DNA from 2 places in the Janthinobacterium salmonicoloratum genome. Region 1 is predicted to be linked to the other one. Evidence: riboswitches for the same ligand, from Rfam matches in the RefSeq annotation. Region 1 holds a riboswitch; the other holds the start of a gene.

Region 1 (7,055 bases):
CCGTGTTTGATTGCTGGCTGTTCAGGGCCGTGAGCGAGACGCCCAGATTCAGGTCGCGGGTCGCCTTGCCTTGCGCGGATAATTCCAGGCCACGGTGCTGCGCCTGGCCTTCACGCACGAAGTAGCCGGCGGCATTCTGGAATTCCAGGCCCTTGCGGATCTGGAACAGGCTGGCCGCCAGCATGAAGTCCGGCGTCACATCCATCTTCACGCCCAATTCGATCTGCTTCGAGCGGCTCGGTGTCAGCTCTTCGTTGGCATTCATCGCCTTGCGGTCGGCCGTGCCGCCATGTTCCATTCCCTGCGAGTAGGCCGCATACACGGACACATTGTCGAGCGGGGTGTAGACCAGCGAGACGTTGGGCAACAGGAAATCGTGCTTGGCGCGGATTTCCGTGTCGGCTTTCAGCACATACTGGTAGCCGTCGACATTGATATGGCGCAAGCCGCCATGCAGCTTCCAGTTCGGCGCCAGGCTGACGATATCCTGCACGAAGGCGGAGTTTTCCGTATCCTTGCGCACCAGGCGCACGGGACCCGTGACACCGGGTGAGGTGCCGACGATTTGCGGCTGATAGATGTTGCTTACGCCTACCCAGTCATACACGTACAGACCGGCGCGGTCCTTGCGGCGGAAGGTCGAGACGCCAGCGGTGAATTCATGGCGCAGGGTACCGGTGGCGAACTTGCCCTGGATCATGGCTTGCGCGCTCAGCGGCTTTTTCGTCTCGCCCAGGCTGCGGTAGTCATACACGTCGTAGTCGCCATTGCCGCAGAAGCCAGGGTACAGCTCTTGCCCGCTGCAACCATACGGGAAGGCCGTGTAGTCATCGCGCTTGAACGAATGCTGGTTGGCCGACAAGGTGGCGTGCCAGTCGTCATTGAAAGCGTATTGGAAACGCAGGCCGATATTGCTGGTGACGGTTTCCACGGGGCGTGTCCACGGCTGCAGGTTGAGCATGGCGTCGGCGCTGATGCCAGTCGGCAGGGTCGTGTTATTCAGCAACTGGAAGCCGGGTGCCGTCGCTTGTGCCTTGTCCTGGTAATCGGCATCGAGCTGTAGCAGGGCTTGCGGTGAAATCTGCCAGTCGAAGGCGCCGGAAATGAATTTTCGGTTGCCGTCGGCACCCTTGATGTAAGAGCGCAGGCGCTCGGCCGCCACGTTGACTCTGTAGCCGAAGCGCGTGTCTTCCAGGCGGCCGCCCAGGTCGACGGCGCCGTACAAGGTGCCTCGCTCGCGCGTTTCCACGGTGACGGTGCGCAGCGGTGTTGCGGTGGGGCGCTTGACGATGAAGTCGATCACGCCACCCGGCGCGGCCACGCCTGCCTGCAAACCTGCCAGGCCCTTCAGCACTTCGATGCGTTCCTTGTTTTCCAGCGGAATTTGCGTGTCGCCAGGAATGGCCACGCCATCCTTGCGGTAGCTGGAATTGTTGTCGAGCTTGAAGCCGCGGATGGAAAATTGTTCCGCATAGCCGACGGCGTTGTAGGCGTCGTTGATGCTGGTGTCGAGCTTGACGGCATCGCTGAGGTTGCGGATTTGCAAGTCCTGCATGTCTTTTTGCGAAATCACGGTGACAGATGCCGGCGTCTGCAGCAGCGGCGCGTCGCTAAAGCCGCCCACGGAGGCGCGCTTGGCGGCCGGCGCCTTGCTGGCCGTGACGACGACTTCGGCCATGCTTTGGGCCTGCGGGTCGGCGGTTTCGGTGGTGTCATTCGCGGCAAAGGCAGGCGCGGCAAAGGCGTGCAGGACGGCCAGGGTCAGTACAGAAACAGATAAATTCGGTGTGGACATAGATTGCTCGTGGTTCAAGCCAACTCTGTAAAGAGCACGGCAGGCTGCTTGTTCGGCTGGCGCCAACGCAGGAGCTATCAAAGGAGGGAGGTACTTTGCGCTTTCCTTCGCTGGCATTATCCAGATCAGGTACGAAGGGTATCTCTCACCCGGATGACTGCTCCAGGACCCCTAGCGAACTGACAGCTTAGCATGAACCACAGCCAGCTGTCCCACCCGGCTGACCGTTTTACAACAGTGCAGGCCGAATCTACAAACTCAGCTCCAGCACCTTTCGGCTGACGGCGGGCGTCACTTCGCGCTGTTCGCCCAGGGCCGTCATGCCGTGCGCTTCCAGGGCGGACACGACGGCATCCACGCTGGCGTGATTCAGGCCGTAGTCGGCCAGACGCGTCTTGACGCCCATGTGGCGGAAGAAAAATTCCGTGCGCGCGATGGCCGCTTCGATGCGGCCATCCTCGTCGCCACCATCGAGACCCCAGACGCGGGCCGCGTACTGCAGCAGCTTGGCGCGCTTGGCCTGCTTGCGCACGCGCAGCATGCTGGGCAGGATGATGGCCAGGGTTTGTGCGTGGTCGAGTTCGTACAAGGCCGTCAATTCGTGGCCGATGGCGTGCGTGGACCAGTCCTGCGGCACGCCCACGCCGATCAGGCCGTTCAAGGCCAGGGTGGCGCTCCACATCACGTTGGCGCGCACGTCGTAGTCGTCCGGGTGCGACAGGGCCTTCGGGCCTTCCTCGATCAGGGTCAGCAGTATGCCTTCGGCGAAGCGGTCTTGCACCGACGCGTTCACGGGGTAGGTCAGGTATTGCTCCATCACATGCGCAAACGCATCGACGACGCCGTTGCCCACCTGGCGCAGCGGCAAGGTAAACGTTTTCGACGGGTCCAGCACGGAGAACTTCGGATACACCTTGCGGCTCATGAACGAGCGCTTTTCCTGCGTGGCCTTGCGCGTGATCACGGCCGAGCCATTCATTTCGGAACCCGTGGCCGGTAACGTCAAGACCGTGCCGAAGGGTAGGGCGGCCTCGACGATCTTGCCGCCTTTCGCCAGGATGTCCCAGGCCTCCCCCTCGTGCAGGGCGGCGGCGGCGATGAACTTGGTGCCATCGACCACGGAACCGCCGCCGACGGCCAGCAGGAAATCGATGCGCTCGCTTTTCACCATGGCCACGGCCTGCATCAGGGTTTCATAGCTGGGATTAGGTTCGATGCCGGAAAATTCCAGCAAGGTATGGCCGGCCAGCGCCGCCTTGACTTCATCGTAGACGCCATTCTGTTTGATGCTGCCGCCGCCATACGTCATGAGCACTCTGGCCTGCGGCGGGATCAGCGCCGTGATGGCGGCGATCTGGCCCTGGCCGAAGAGGATTTGCGTCGGGTTGTAAAAGTCGAAATTGAACATGAGACTCCTGCCGCTGAGGTTTAGGCTGTTGCTGAACCATGATTATGGCCGAACAGGTGGAAATGTGTCGTGGACGCTTGAGCTTTTCGTCCGCGCGGTGGAGAATGCAGCCGATGTCACCACCACGCGAAAAGGAATGCGCATGACCACCGTCCCACTGGAAGAAGCGGGCCTGCCGGCCACCGCGCTCGACATGCACCGCGCCATCGGCGCCACCATCGCCGCGCTGCAGGCGCTGGATTTGAACAGCCAGCGCTTCGAGGCGTGCACGGACCCGGAACTGCGCCGCGTACTCGCGCATGCGGGCGACACCAGCCGCAAGGAAGCGGCCATGCTGCTCGAATGGATGCGGCGCCGCGATGCGCGCCTGGATACTGCCATGAAGGAAGCGCTGTTCAAGGCGGGGCCGATTGTTGCCCAGTATCACTATGACGAGAAAATATTGTAACTATTGGTTTGTTGTTGTTGCGTACCATGCGCCACTTTGGCCTTGCTTCGCGTAGACTGTGCCCCTACTTAAATTTAAGGTCGGATAGCAGCGGCTGTCCGGCGTACTCCTGGGGTTTTTATATGAGATCATTACCATACCGAGAAGGCAGCTGGTTTGCCGTGCCCCTGCCGGGCGGCGGTTATGCCGTCGGCGTGGTGGCACGCAGGGCGCCAGCCGGGCGCATCATGCTGGCATATATGTTTGGGCCGAAGCGCGACAGCTTGCCTGCGCTGGAAGAGCTGGAAGGCTTGCGGCCGGAACAGGCCGTGCGCCGCCTGCGCACGGGCGACATGGCCCTGCTCAACGAGCGCTGGCCCCTGCTGGGCGACAGCCACCACTGGGACCGCGATGCCTGGCCCATGCCAGCCTTTATCCGCCGCAATGAATCCCTGCAGCGCGCCTGGCGCGCCAGTTATGCGGACGCCGACCCTGCCAAGCTGAACCGTGAGGAATCGATCCCCTTCGATACGCCGGGCATGGAAAGCGATTCCCTGTATGGCTATGGTGCGACGGAATTGTTGATGAATAAACTGCTGGCGCCGGAACCGGCGTCCGCCTGAACGGCAGGGAACGGCACAGCCGTGCCGTTCCCTGCGTTTATACCGCTGGCAAGCTGATCTGAAACGCCAGGCCGCCGCCTTCGCGGTTGCGCACTTGTAATTCGGCGCCATGGCGCAGCAGCACGCGGTCGACGATGGCCAGACCCAAGCCGGCGCCATTGGCCTGTCCGCGCGCCGTGTCGAGGCGGGTGAACGGTTTCATCAGCTGTTCGATCTTTTCCGCCGGCACGCCCGTGCCGTGATCCTGTACCTCGATGATCACCTTTTTCGCACCGTGGCTGGTGCGCACCTGGCAAGTGATGTCGATTTCCGTCATGTCGCTGCCCGGCGTCTTGCCATAGCGGCGCGCATTTTCGATCAGGTTGTTCAGCACGCGGCGCAAATCGGTGGGGTTGCCCATCGCATGCGCACCGTCGGCGATGCTGGCGTTGATCTTCAGGTCCGACAAGCGCATGGCTTCGCGCGTCATGTCGCTGAGCAGGCCGCTCAGGTCGACATCGGTAAAGCTCGACGCTTCCGTCGGCCTGGCATAGTCGAGGAACTGGCCGATGATGGCGTCCATTTGCCCGATATCGGACTGGATGCCCTCGCGCGCCTCGTCCGACAGATTCGCCATTTCCACTTCCAGCTGCATGCGCGCCAGCGGCGTGCGCAAGTCGTGCGAAATACCGGCCAAAATCACGGCGCGGTCCGATTCCACCTGTTTCAGATCGTCGACCATCTGGTTGAAGCTGCGGTTCGCCTCGATGATTTCGATCGGGCCCTTTTCCGGTAGCGGGGTCGGTTGCTTGCCCTTGGCGATGTCGCGCGCGGCCGCCGTCAGGCGCGACAGCGGCAGATTGATCAGGCTGGAAATGATGGCCGCGCCCAGCAGGGACAGCAGCGACACCAGGCTGGCCCAGCCCAGCCACTGAAACCCCGTCAGGCCCCGAAGACGCTCGCGGTCCAGCATCAGCCAGTACTCGTCGTCATCGATCTTGAAGCTGACCCAGAAGCCGGCCACGCCGTTGACGCGCGCGGAAAAGCGCGTGTCCTTGCCCAGTTTGGCCTTCACCAGCGCCTCGATATCGGGCATCAGGTAATTGTCGGGCGGCGGCTCGATGCGGTCGTCCTCTTCCAGCGAGAAGATGCGGATGCCTTCATTGCTGACGAGGTCGAACAGCAGCTCGCGCCGCAGCTCGGGAGCCGAGTGCGTCAATGCCGCATGCGTGATGGTGACGACGGAAATGATCTGGGCGGAAATCTGCTGCGCCTGCGGCTCACGCTGGATGAAGGAAATCATGCTGAACCAGGCGATCATGCTGACCGTGGTCAAGGTGCCGAGCAACAAAAAGGTGCGCCAGAACAAGCCGCTTTTCAGCCGCGCCAGGCTGATATCGGGAAAAAGCTTCATCATGCCTCGCCAGCGATCAGCGCGGCTGTCCGTCCGGGATGAAGACGTAGCCGAGGCCCCACACGGTCTGGATGAACAGCGGGCTCGACGGATCGGGTTCGATCAGCTTGCGCAGGCGCGAGATTTGCACGTCCAGGCTGCGGTCAAATACTTCGTATTCGCGGCCGCGCGCCAGTTCCATGAGTTTCTCGCGCGACAGCGGCTGGCGCGCATGGCGGGCAAACACTTTCAGCACAGAAAACTCACCGGTCGTCAGCGGCACCGTTTCGCCATTCTTTTTCAGGGTACGCGTGCCGAGGTCCAGCACGAAGTCGCCGAATTCGAAGGTTTGCGGCGTTTCCGACGGCGCGCCCGGGATTTCATCGGGACCCTTGCGGCGCAGCACGGCGCCGATGCGGGCCACCAGTTCGCGCGGATTGAACGGTTTCGGCAGGTAGTCGTCGGCACCCATTTCCAGGCCTACGATGCGGTCCACGTCCTCGCCCTTGGCCGTCAGCATGATGATCGGCGTCTGGTCGCCCGCGCCGCGCAGGCGGCGGCAGATCGACAGGCCGTCTTCGCCCGGCAGCATCAGGTCGAGCACCAGCAGGTCGTAGCGTTCGCGCAGCCACAGCTTGTTCATGGCCGTTGCGCTCTCTGCCGTGAAGACATTGAAACCCTGTTCGGTCAGGTAGCGGCGCAGCAGGTCGCGCAGGCGCACATCGTCATCGACCACCATGATTTTTGCCTGGTGGCCGTGGATCGATTGCGTTGTTGTATTGCTGCCGGAAGTGGAGGTTGTGGTCATTTAGGGTGTCGTGTTATCTTATTTAGTTGCTATAGTAACGCCTCGCGCGGCGTCGGCAAGGGGCTGTGGCGACCCATTACAAAGTGTTACAAACTTTACCCAATTACTCTTACTGCACCGTGTAAAGCATCATACACTGGGGCCACAGTGGAAATCAGCTTTAAGTTTATACGGCATCGCGGAAGAGGAACTCAATGAATATCTTTACTAAAAAAATTCACACCGCTCCCAGCGCAGCTATTGCCGCACGTACGACTGTGCTGTCCGCATTTGCCGTTTGCTCCGTGTTTGCCGCCAGCCTGGCGTCAGCGCAAAACCAGCCGCCACCACGCCGTGACGACCAGCAGCAAATGCAGGCTCAGCGGTATGAACAGGTACAGCGCAGTAATAGCAATGATACGCGAGTGCGCGAACAGCGTGACGCACGCAGTTTCGACACGCGCGCCGAAGAGCAGCGCCGCGCCAACGAAGGCGCCGACGCCTCGCGCCGCACGGGCCGCATGACGCCCGACGAGCGCCGCGACCTGCGCCGCCAGATCAATGAAGTGGGCCAGGATATCTATTCCAACCCACCGCGCCGCTAGGCATCGCGCACCCCATCCGACAGGGCCATTTCGCAAGA
Region 2 (7,055 bases), on a different contig from region 1:
CGGCGACAAGGTGCGCACCAGCGTCACCGACAGCGGCGCCGGCCTGAATGCCGAACAGATGGCGCAGCTGTTCCAGCCATTCAACCGCCTGGGACAGGAAAGCAGCACGGAAGAGGGCACGGGCATCGGCCTGGTCGTCACCAAGCAGCTGGTCGAACTGATGGGTGGCCAGATTGGCGTGGATAGCACGGTAGGCCTGGGCACCACTTTCTGGGTCGAATTCAAGGCCTCGCGCGCACCCGAACTGCACCTGGAAGAGGGTGAAGCCTTGCCCGTGGTACAGGAAAAACAGGAAAGCCAGCGCACCTTGCTGTACGTGGAAGACAATCCTGCCAACCTGGCGCTGGTGGAGCAATTGATCGCCCGCCGCAGCGATTTGAAACTGCTCACGGCCATCGATGCGCACCTGGGTATCGACCTGGCGCGCACCTATCAGCCGGACGTGATTTTGATGGATATCAACCTGCCCGGCATCAGCGGTTATGGCGCCCTGCATATTTTGCACGACGACCCGCTCACCAGCCATATTCCCGTGATGGCCTTGTCGGCCAACGCCGTGCCGCGCGATATCGAGAAGGGCCTGGAAGCGGGCTTCTTCCGCTACCTGACCAAGCCGATCAAGGTCGTCGAATTCATGGATGCGCTCGATGTGGCCCTGCACCATGCAGCCGCGCACGGCCTGGCCGACGACATGCACACAGTACGCTAATTCAGCACTTCATTTTAGGAATACCGCCATGCTTCAAGCCACCGAGATCCTGAACGCCAGCATCCTCATCGTTGACGACCAGGAGGCCAACGTCATGCTGCTGGAACAGGTGCTGCGCAATGCCGGCTATACGCGCATCACTTCCACCATGGACCCGCAAGCCGTGCACGCGCTGCACCAGCAGCACCGCTACGACTTGATCCTGCTCGACTTGCAGATGCCGGAAATGGATGGCTTCGAAGTGATGGAAGGCTTGCGCGACCTCGAGGCGGGCAGCTATCTGCCCGTGCTGGTGATCACGGCCCAGCCGGGCCACAAGCTGCGCGCGCTGCAAGCCGGCGCCAAGGACTTTGTCAGCAAGCCCTTCGACCTGGTGGAAGTGAAAACGCGCATCCACAATATGCTGGAAGTGCGCTTGCTGTACCAGAAGCTGGCCGAATACAACAAGTCGCTGGAACAGATGGTGGAAGAGCGCACGGCGGAGCTGCGCGAAAGCGAAGCGCGCTTCCAGCGCTTCACGGAACTGTCGTCCGACTGGTACTGGGAGCAGGATGCGCAAGGCAATCTGACGCGCTTTTCCGGCCCCGTGGCCGAAATGCTGGGCATCGGCAGCGAAGAAGAGCCGCAGCGCTGGAACGCGGCCGAGCGCGCCTTGCTCGACGCAAAGATCGCCGCGCGCGAACCGTTTCTCGACTTCATCTATAGCCGCGCCAATCCCGACGGCAGCACGCAGTACCTGCAGGTGAGCGGCGAACCGATGTTCGACAATGGCAGCCGCTTCATCGGCTACCGCGGCATCGGCCTCGATGTCACGGAGCGCCATCGGAGCGCCTGATTTATACTTGCTGCTATCCATATCCACAAGGAAAGCATCATGGCTGACAAATCTTCCTCCTACTGGTTTCCCGCCAAGACCTATGGCTGGGGCTGGGGCTTGCCCATTACCTGGCAGGGCTGGCTGGTGTTCCTGGCCGCGCTGGCGCTGTTCGCATGCGGCGCGTTCCTGTTCCCGCCGCAAACCATGCTGGTTGGCTACATCGTGTATGAAGTGGCCATCGTTGCCGTGCTCATTTTCATCTGCCAACTGAAGGGCGAACCGACCAGCTGGCGCTGGGGCAAGAAGAAGTAACGCCGAAGCACAAAGACGACAGCTGCAAGAAATCATCTGGCCACGCGGCGTGAACCGCGTATAATTGGCTCGCTGCCGCAAGGCGGCAAACGCTAGGGGTCCTGCCTTTCGCTGTGGAAACACAGTGCAAGCGCGGGTGAGAAATACCCTCCGAACCTGATCTGGATAATGCCAGCGAAGGGAAGCTTTAGGATGAACGCACCCCGCTTTTCCGCGTGCGCGCAGCCGAACCTCCTTAGCTGGCTCCAGGCTTAAAACAAGTCTAGCCAAGGAGCCAAAATGAACGCCAACCCGAAATTCCTCTCCGCCACCGCCACGGTCGACGAAGCCGCTATCGCGCCGCTGCCCAATTCGCGCAAGATTTATGTGCAGGGCAGCCGCCCCGATATCCGCGTGCCCATGCGCGAGATCAGCCAGTCCGACACGGAAGCGTCGTTCGGCGGCGAAAAGAATCCACCGATCTACGTCTACGATACGTCCGGCCCCTACACGGATCCGGACGTGCAGATCGACATCCGCTCGGGCCTCGATACGCCGCGCCTGCCGTGGATCATGGAACGTGCCGACACGGAAGAATTGCCCGGTCCGACCTCCGACTACGGCATCGCCCGCCTGGCGGACCCGAAGCTGGCCGAGTTGCGTTTTAATCTGCATCGCAAGCCGCGCCGCGCCATCGCCGGCAAGAACGTGACGCAAATGCATTACGCGCGCCAGGGCATCATCACGCCGGAAATGGAATTCGTAGCCATCCGCGAAAACATGCGCCGCCAGGAGTATTTGCGCGAACTGAAAGCCTCCGGTCCCATGGGCGAGCGCCTGGCAGAGCTGATGGGCCGCCAGCACCCTGGCCAGTCGTTCGGCGCCAGCATTCCTGCGGAAATCACGCCGGAATTCGTGCGCGAGGAAATTGCCCGGGGCCGCGCCATTATTCCCGCCAACATCAACCACCCTGAAGTCGAGCCGATGATTATCGGCCGCAATTTCCTGGTGAAAATCAATGCGAATATCGGCAATTCCGCCGTCACCTCGTCGATAGGCGAGGAAGTGGAAAAGATGACCTGGGCCATCCGCTGGGGCGGCGACAATGTGATGGACTTGTCCACCGGCAAACATATCCACGAAACGCGCGAATGGATCGTGCGCAACAGCCCCGTGCCCATCGGTACCGTGCCTATCTACCAGGCGCTGGAAAAGGTCAATGGCAAGGCCGAAGATCTGACGTGGGAAATCTTCCGCGACACCCTGATCGAGCAGGCCGAGCAGGGCGTCGACTATTTCACCATCCACGCGGGCGTGCTGCTGCGCTATGTGCCGATGACGGCCAAGCGCCTGACGGGCATCGTCTCGCGCGGCGGCTCCATCATGGCGAAATGGTGTCTGGCGCACCACCAGGAATCGTTCCTGTACACGCATTTCGAAGAGATCTGCGAAATCATGAAGGCGTACGACGTATCGTTCTCGCTGGGTGACGGCTTGCGTCCCGGTTCCATCTACGATGCCAACGACGAAGCGCAGCTGGGCGAACTGAAAACCCTGGGCGAGCTGACGCAAGTTGCCTGGAAGCACGACGTGCAAGTGATGATCGAAGGCCCGGGCCACGTGCCCATGCAATTGATCAAGGAAAACATGGACTTGCAGCTGGAGCAGTGCGGCGAAGCGCCGTTCTACACGCTGGGGCCGCTGACCACCGATATCGCACCCGGCTACGACCACATCACCTCGGGCATCGGCGCGGCCATGATCGGCTGGTACGGCACGGCCATGTTGTGCTACGTGACGCCGAAGGAGCACCTGGGTCTGCCCAACAAGGCCGATGTGAAGGACGGCATCATCACCTACAAGATCGCGGCGCATGCGGCCGACCTGGCGAAAGGCCATCCGGGCGCGCAAATCCGCGACAACGCGCTGTCGAAAGCCCGCTTTGAATTCCGCTGGGATGACCAGTTCAATATCGGCCTGGACCCGGACAAGGCGCGCGAATTCCACGATGAAACTTTGCCCAAGGATTCGGCCAAGGTGGCGCATTTCTGCTCCATGTGCGGCCCGCATTTCTGCTCGATGAAGATCACGCAGGAAGTGCGCGAATACGCGGCCGGCATGGGCATCGCGGAAGACAAGGCGCTCAAGCAGGGCATGGAAATCAAGGCCATCGAATTCATCAAGAACGGCGCCGAACTGTACCGCAAGGTCTGAAGGAGAGCGTGATGCCTGCATTGATATCCATCACGCTCAACGGCGCACCGCACCAGGTGCCGCCCGGGCAAACCCTGGACCAATTGATCGCCGCGCTGTCGCTGGAAAACCAGGCGCTGGCGCTGGCCGTCAACCGCAACGTCGTGCCGCGCAAGGCGTGGCCGGGACAGGTCTTGCAAACCCAAGACCAGGTTGAAATAGTCCGCGCCATCGGCGGCGGCTGAAAACGTCCAGGCAAACCTACTGCGCGTCGCGCTTTGCGGCCTGCGATGCTCACCGTGCTCAAGCACGGTTGCGCGTCTCGGCCACAAATCATCGCCGCTCGCTACGGTTTTCTTCGGACGTTTAAAAACTTAAGGAAAAGCACATGAATACCGCAACAAATAATGACTTGCTGACCATCGCGGGAAAGCAGTACCAATCTCGCTTGCTGGTGGGTAGCGGCAAGTACAAGGACTTGCCACAGACGCGCGAGGCGACGGACGCGGCCGAGGCGCAGATCATCACGGTGGCCATCCGCCGCGTGAATATCGGGCAAGATCCGAACGCCCCCAGCCTGCTCGATGTTGTGCCGCCGGACCAGTACACGATATTGCCGAACACGGCCGGCTGCTACAACGCGAAAGATGCCGTGTACACCCTGCAACTGGCGCGCGAACTGCTGGGCGGACGCAATCTGGTCAAGCTGGAAGTGCTGGGCGATGAAAAGACATTATTTCCGCACATGCCGGAAACGCTGATCGCGGCCGAAGCGCTGGTCAAGGATGGCTTTGACGTGATGGTCTATTGCAGCGATGACCCGATCCAGGCGAAGATTTTGGAAGACATCGGCTGCGTGGCCGTCATGCCGCTGGCGTCGCTGATCGGCTCGGGCATGGGCATCTTGAACCCATGGAACTTGTCGCTGATCATCGACCAGGCGAAAGTGCCGGTGCTCGTCGATGCTGGCGTGGGAACGGCTTCGGACGCGGCTATCGCCATGGAGCTCGGTTGCGATGGCGTGCTGATGAATACGGCGATTGCCGGCGCGCGCGATCCCGTGCGCATGGCGCATGCGATGAAGCTGGCCGTGCGGGCCGGGCGCGAAGCGTTTTTGGCGGGCCGCATGCCGCGTAAATTCGCCGCTTCGCCCTCGTCGCCGATGGCGGGCCGGCTGGCGTGATGATGCCACAGCGTCCGACTGTGCTGGTGTTTGCCGGCGTTGATCCTTCTGGCGGCGCCGGTATCGCCGCCGATATTGTGGCGATTGCGGCGCAGGGCGCACATGCCTTGCCCGTCATCACGGCGCTGACGGTGCAGGACAACGACCGCGTGTTTGCTGTCGAACCGGTGGCGCCGGAATTGCTGCGCCGGCAGGCGCAGGCGCTGATCGACAAGATGGCGATTCACGCCGTCAAAATCGGCATTCCCGGCAGTGCCGCGAATGCGGCCGTCATCGCGCAACTGATCGCGCAATTGCGGCTGGCCCGGCCGGATTTTCCGGTGGTGCTTGACCCCGTGCTGGCCAGCGGCCATGGCGACGTGCTCAGCCGGGACGATGCCGTGCTGGCGCTGGCGCCCTTGCTGCCGGTGACTACCGTCATCGTACCGAACGGGCCGGAAGCGCTGGCCCTGGGCGGCGAGGCAGCCTTGCGCGCGCAAGGCTGCAAGCACGTGCTGGTGACGGGCGGGCATGGCGAGGGCGAGATGATCGTCAACCGCTGGTTTGACGCCGGGGGCGGCGAGCGCGCGTGGCGGTGGCCGCGCCTGCCTGGCGAATTCCACGGCAGCGGCTGCACTTTGGCGTCTGCCATCGCGGCGCGCCTGGCATTGGGCCAGGCGTTGCCCGAAGCGCTGGATCTGGCGCAAAGCTATTGCCATGCTGCCCTGGCCGGCGCGTACGCGATTGCGCCAGGTCAGCTGATGCCGCAACGACTCATTCAATAAGGAAAACATCATGCGTGGACTGTATCTGGTTACCCCGAACTGGGATGACACCGACCGCCTGCTCGACAGCACGGAACAGGCTTTGCACGGCGGCGTGGCCCTGCTGCAATACCGCCACAAGAGCGCCGAGGCGGAGCAACGGCGCGAACAGGCGGGTGCCTTGCTGGCACTGGCCCGCAAGTATGGCGTGCCTTTCATCATCAACGATTTTATCGAGCTGTGCGAAGAGCTTGACGCGGACGGCGTGCACGTGGGCGGCACCGACGCGTCCGTGGCGCAGGTGCGCGCGCGCCTGGGCAAGGACAAGCTTGTCGGCGCCTCCTGCTATGGCGACATGGCCTTGGCAAGGATGGCGCAGGCCGGCGGCGCCAGCTATGTGGCCTTCGGCGGCTTTTATCCGTCGCTGGTGAAAAAGTATCCGGTGACGACGCCCCTGGATATTGTGCTGCAGGCCAAGCGCGAGATCGCCTTGCCCTGCGTGGTGATCGGCGGCATGACGCCGGAGAACGCGGCGCCGCTGGTCGCGCGTGGCGCCGACATGGTGGCGGCCATCAGCAGCGTATTTGGCAACGTATTGAGCAATGTCTACCAGACGGACGAGGTGGATATTGCGGTGCAGCAATTCAATCACTTGTTTGCGGCATGAGCATGGGCGTGCAACGCTGGTTTGGGGGAATAATCGGCATATAATATGAGCATCATTCATTACCAAGGTCCCTTTACCCATGAGTCAGCCAGCCGCCGCCAAACGCCTTATCCTGATCGTTGACGATGACCAGCTCCTGTTGGAATTTCTCGGCGAAGTCCTGCGCCATGCGGGCTACGAAACGGCCCTGGCCCATTCGGCCGAAGTGGCGTTGCAGCTGATTGCCCAGCGCGAGCCCGACCTGGCCTTGCTCGACATCCACATGCCGGGCATGTCCGGCCTGGAGCTGGCCAAGCGCCTGCACGGCGAAACGGCCGTGCCGTTCATGTTCCTGTCCGGCAGCGGCGACAGCGAATCGGGCAAGCAGGCAGCCGCCTACGGCGCCGTCGGCTACGTGGTGAAACCCGTCGACGAAGGCCGCTTGATGCCCGCTTTCGAAGCAGGCCTGGCGC

Evidence for each region. A riboswitch is a leader RNA that binds a small molecule or an ion and turns the genes downstream of it on or off. The one in region 1 is predicted to bind thiamine pyrophosphate.
Region 2: it holds a riboswitch for thiamine pyrophosphate, as region 1 does, so the genes downstream of both, thiC (phosphomethylpyrimidine synthase ThiC) here and ACQ4WY_RS05730 (TonB-dependent siderophore receptor) in region 1, are expected to answer to the same signal.

What each region holds. Positions count from the first base shown of each region.
Region 1 is NZ_JBNYXV010000001.1:1,231,504-1,238,558, reverse strand. Features, by position in the region: gene ACQ4WY_RS05730 (TonB-dependent siderophore receptor) at 1-1,795, opposite strand, end outside; TPP riboswitch at 1,881-1,978, opposite strand; gene ACQ4WY_RS05725 (iron-containing alcohol dehydrogenase) at 2,046-3,203, opposite strand; gene ACQ4WY_RS05720 (ferritin family protein) at 3,346-3,651, shown strand; gene ACQ4WY_RS05715 (Imm26 family immunity protein) at 3,774-4,253, shown strand; gene ACQ4WY_RS05710 (sensor histidine kinase family protein) at 4,291-5,649, opposite strand; gene ompR (osmolarity response regulator transcription factor OmpR) at 5,663-6,364, opposite strand; gene ACQ4WY_RS05700 (hypothetical protein) at 6,628-7,017, shown strand.
Region 2 is NZ_JBNYXV010000006.1:110,948-118,002, forward strand. Features, by position in the region: gene ACQ4WY_RS23650 (PAS domain S-box protein) at 1-709, shown strand, start outside; gene ACQ4WY_RS23655 (response regulator) at 738-1,544, shown strand; gene ACQ4WY_RS23660 (hypothetical protein) at 1,584-1,838, shown strand; TPP riboswitch at 1,923-2,038, shown strand; gene thiC (phosphomethylpyrimidine synthase ThiC) at 2,118-4,031, shown strand; gene thiS (sulfur carrier protein ThiS) at 4,052-4,255, shown strand; gene ACQ4WY_RS23675 (thiazole synthase) at 4,399-5,193, shown strand; gene ACQ4WY_RS23680 (hydroxymethylpyrimidine/phosphomethylpyrimidine kinase) at 5,193-5,957, shown strand; gene thiE (thiamine phosphate synthase) at 5,968-6,603, shown strand; gene ACQ4WY_RS23690 (ANTAR domain-containing response regulator) at 6,683-7,055, shown strand, end outside.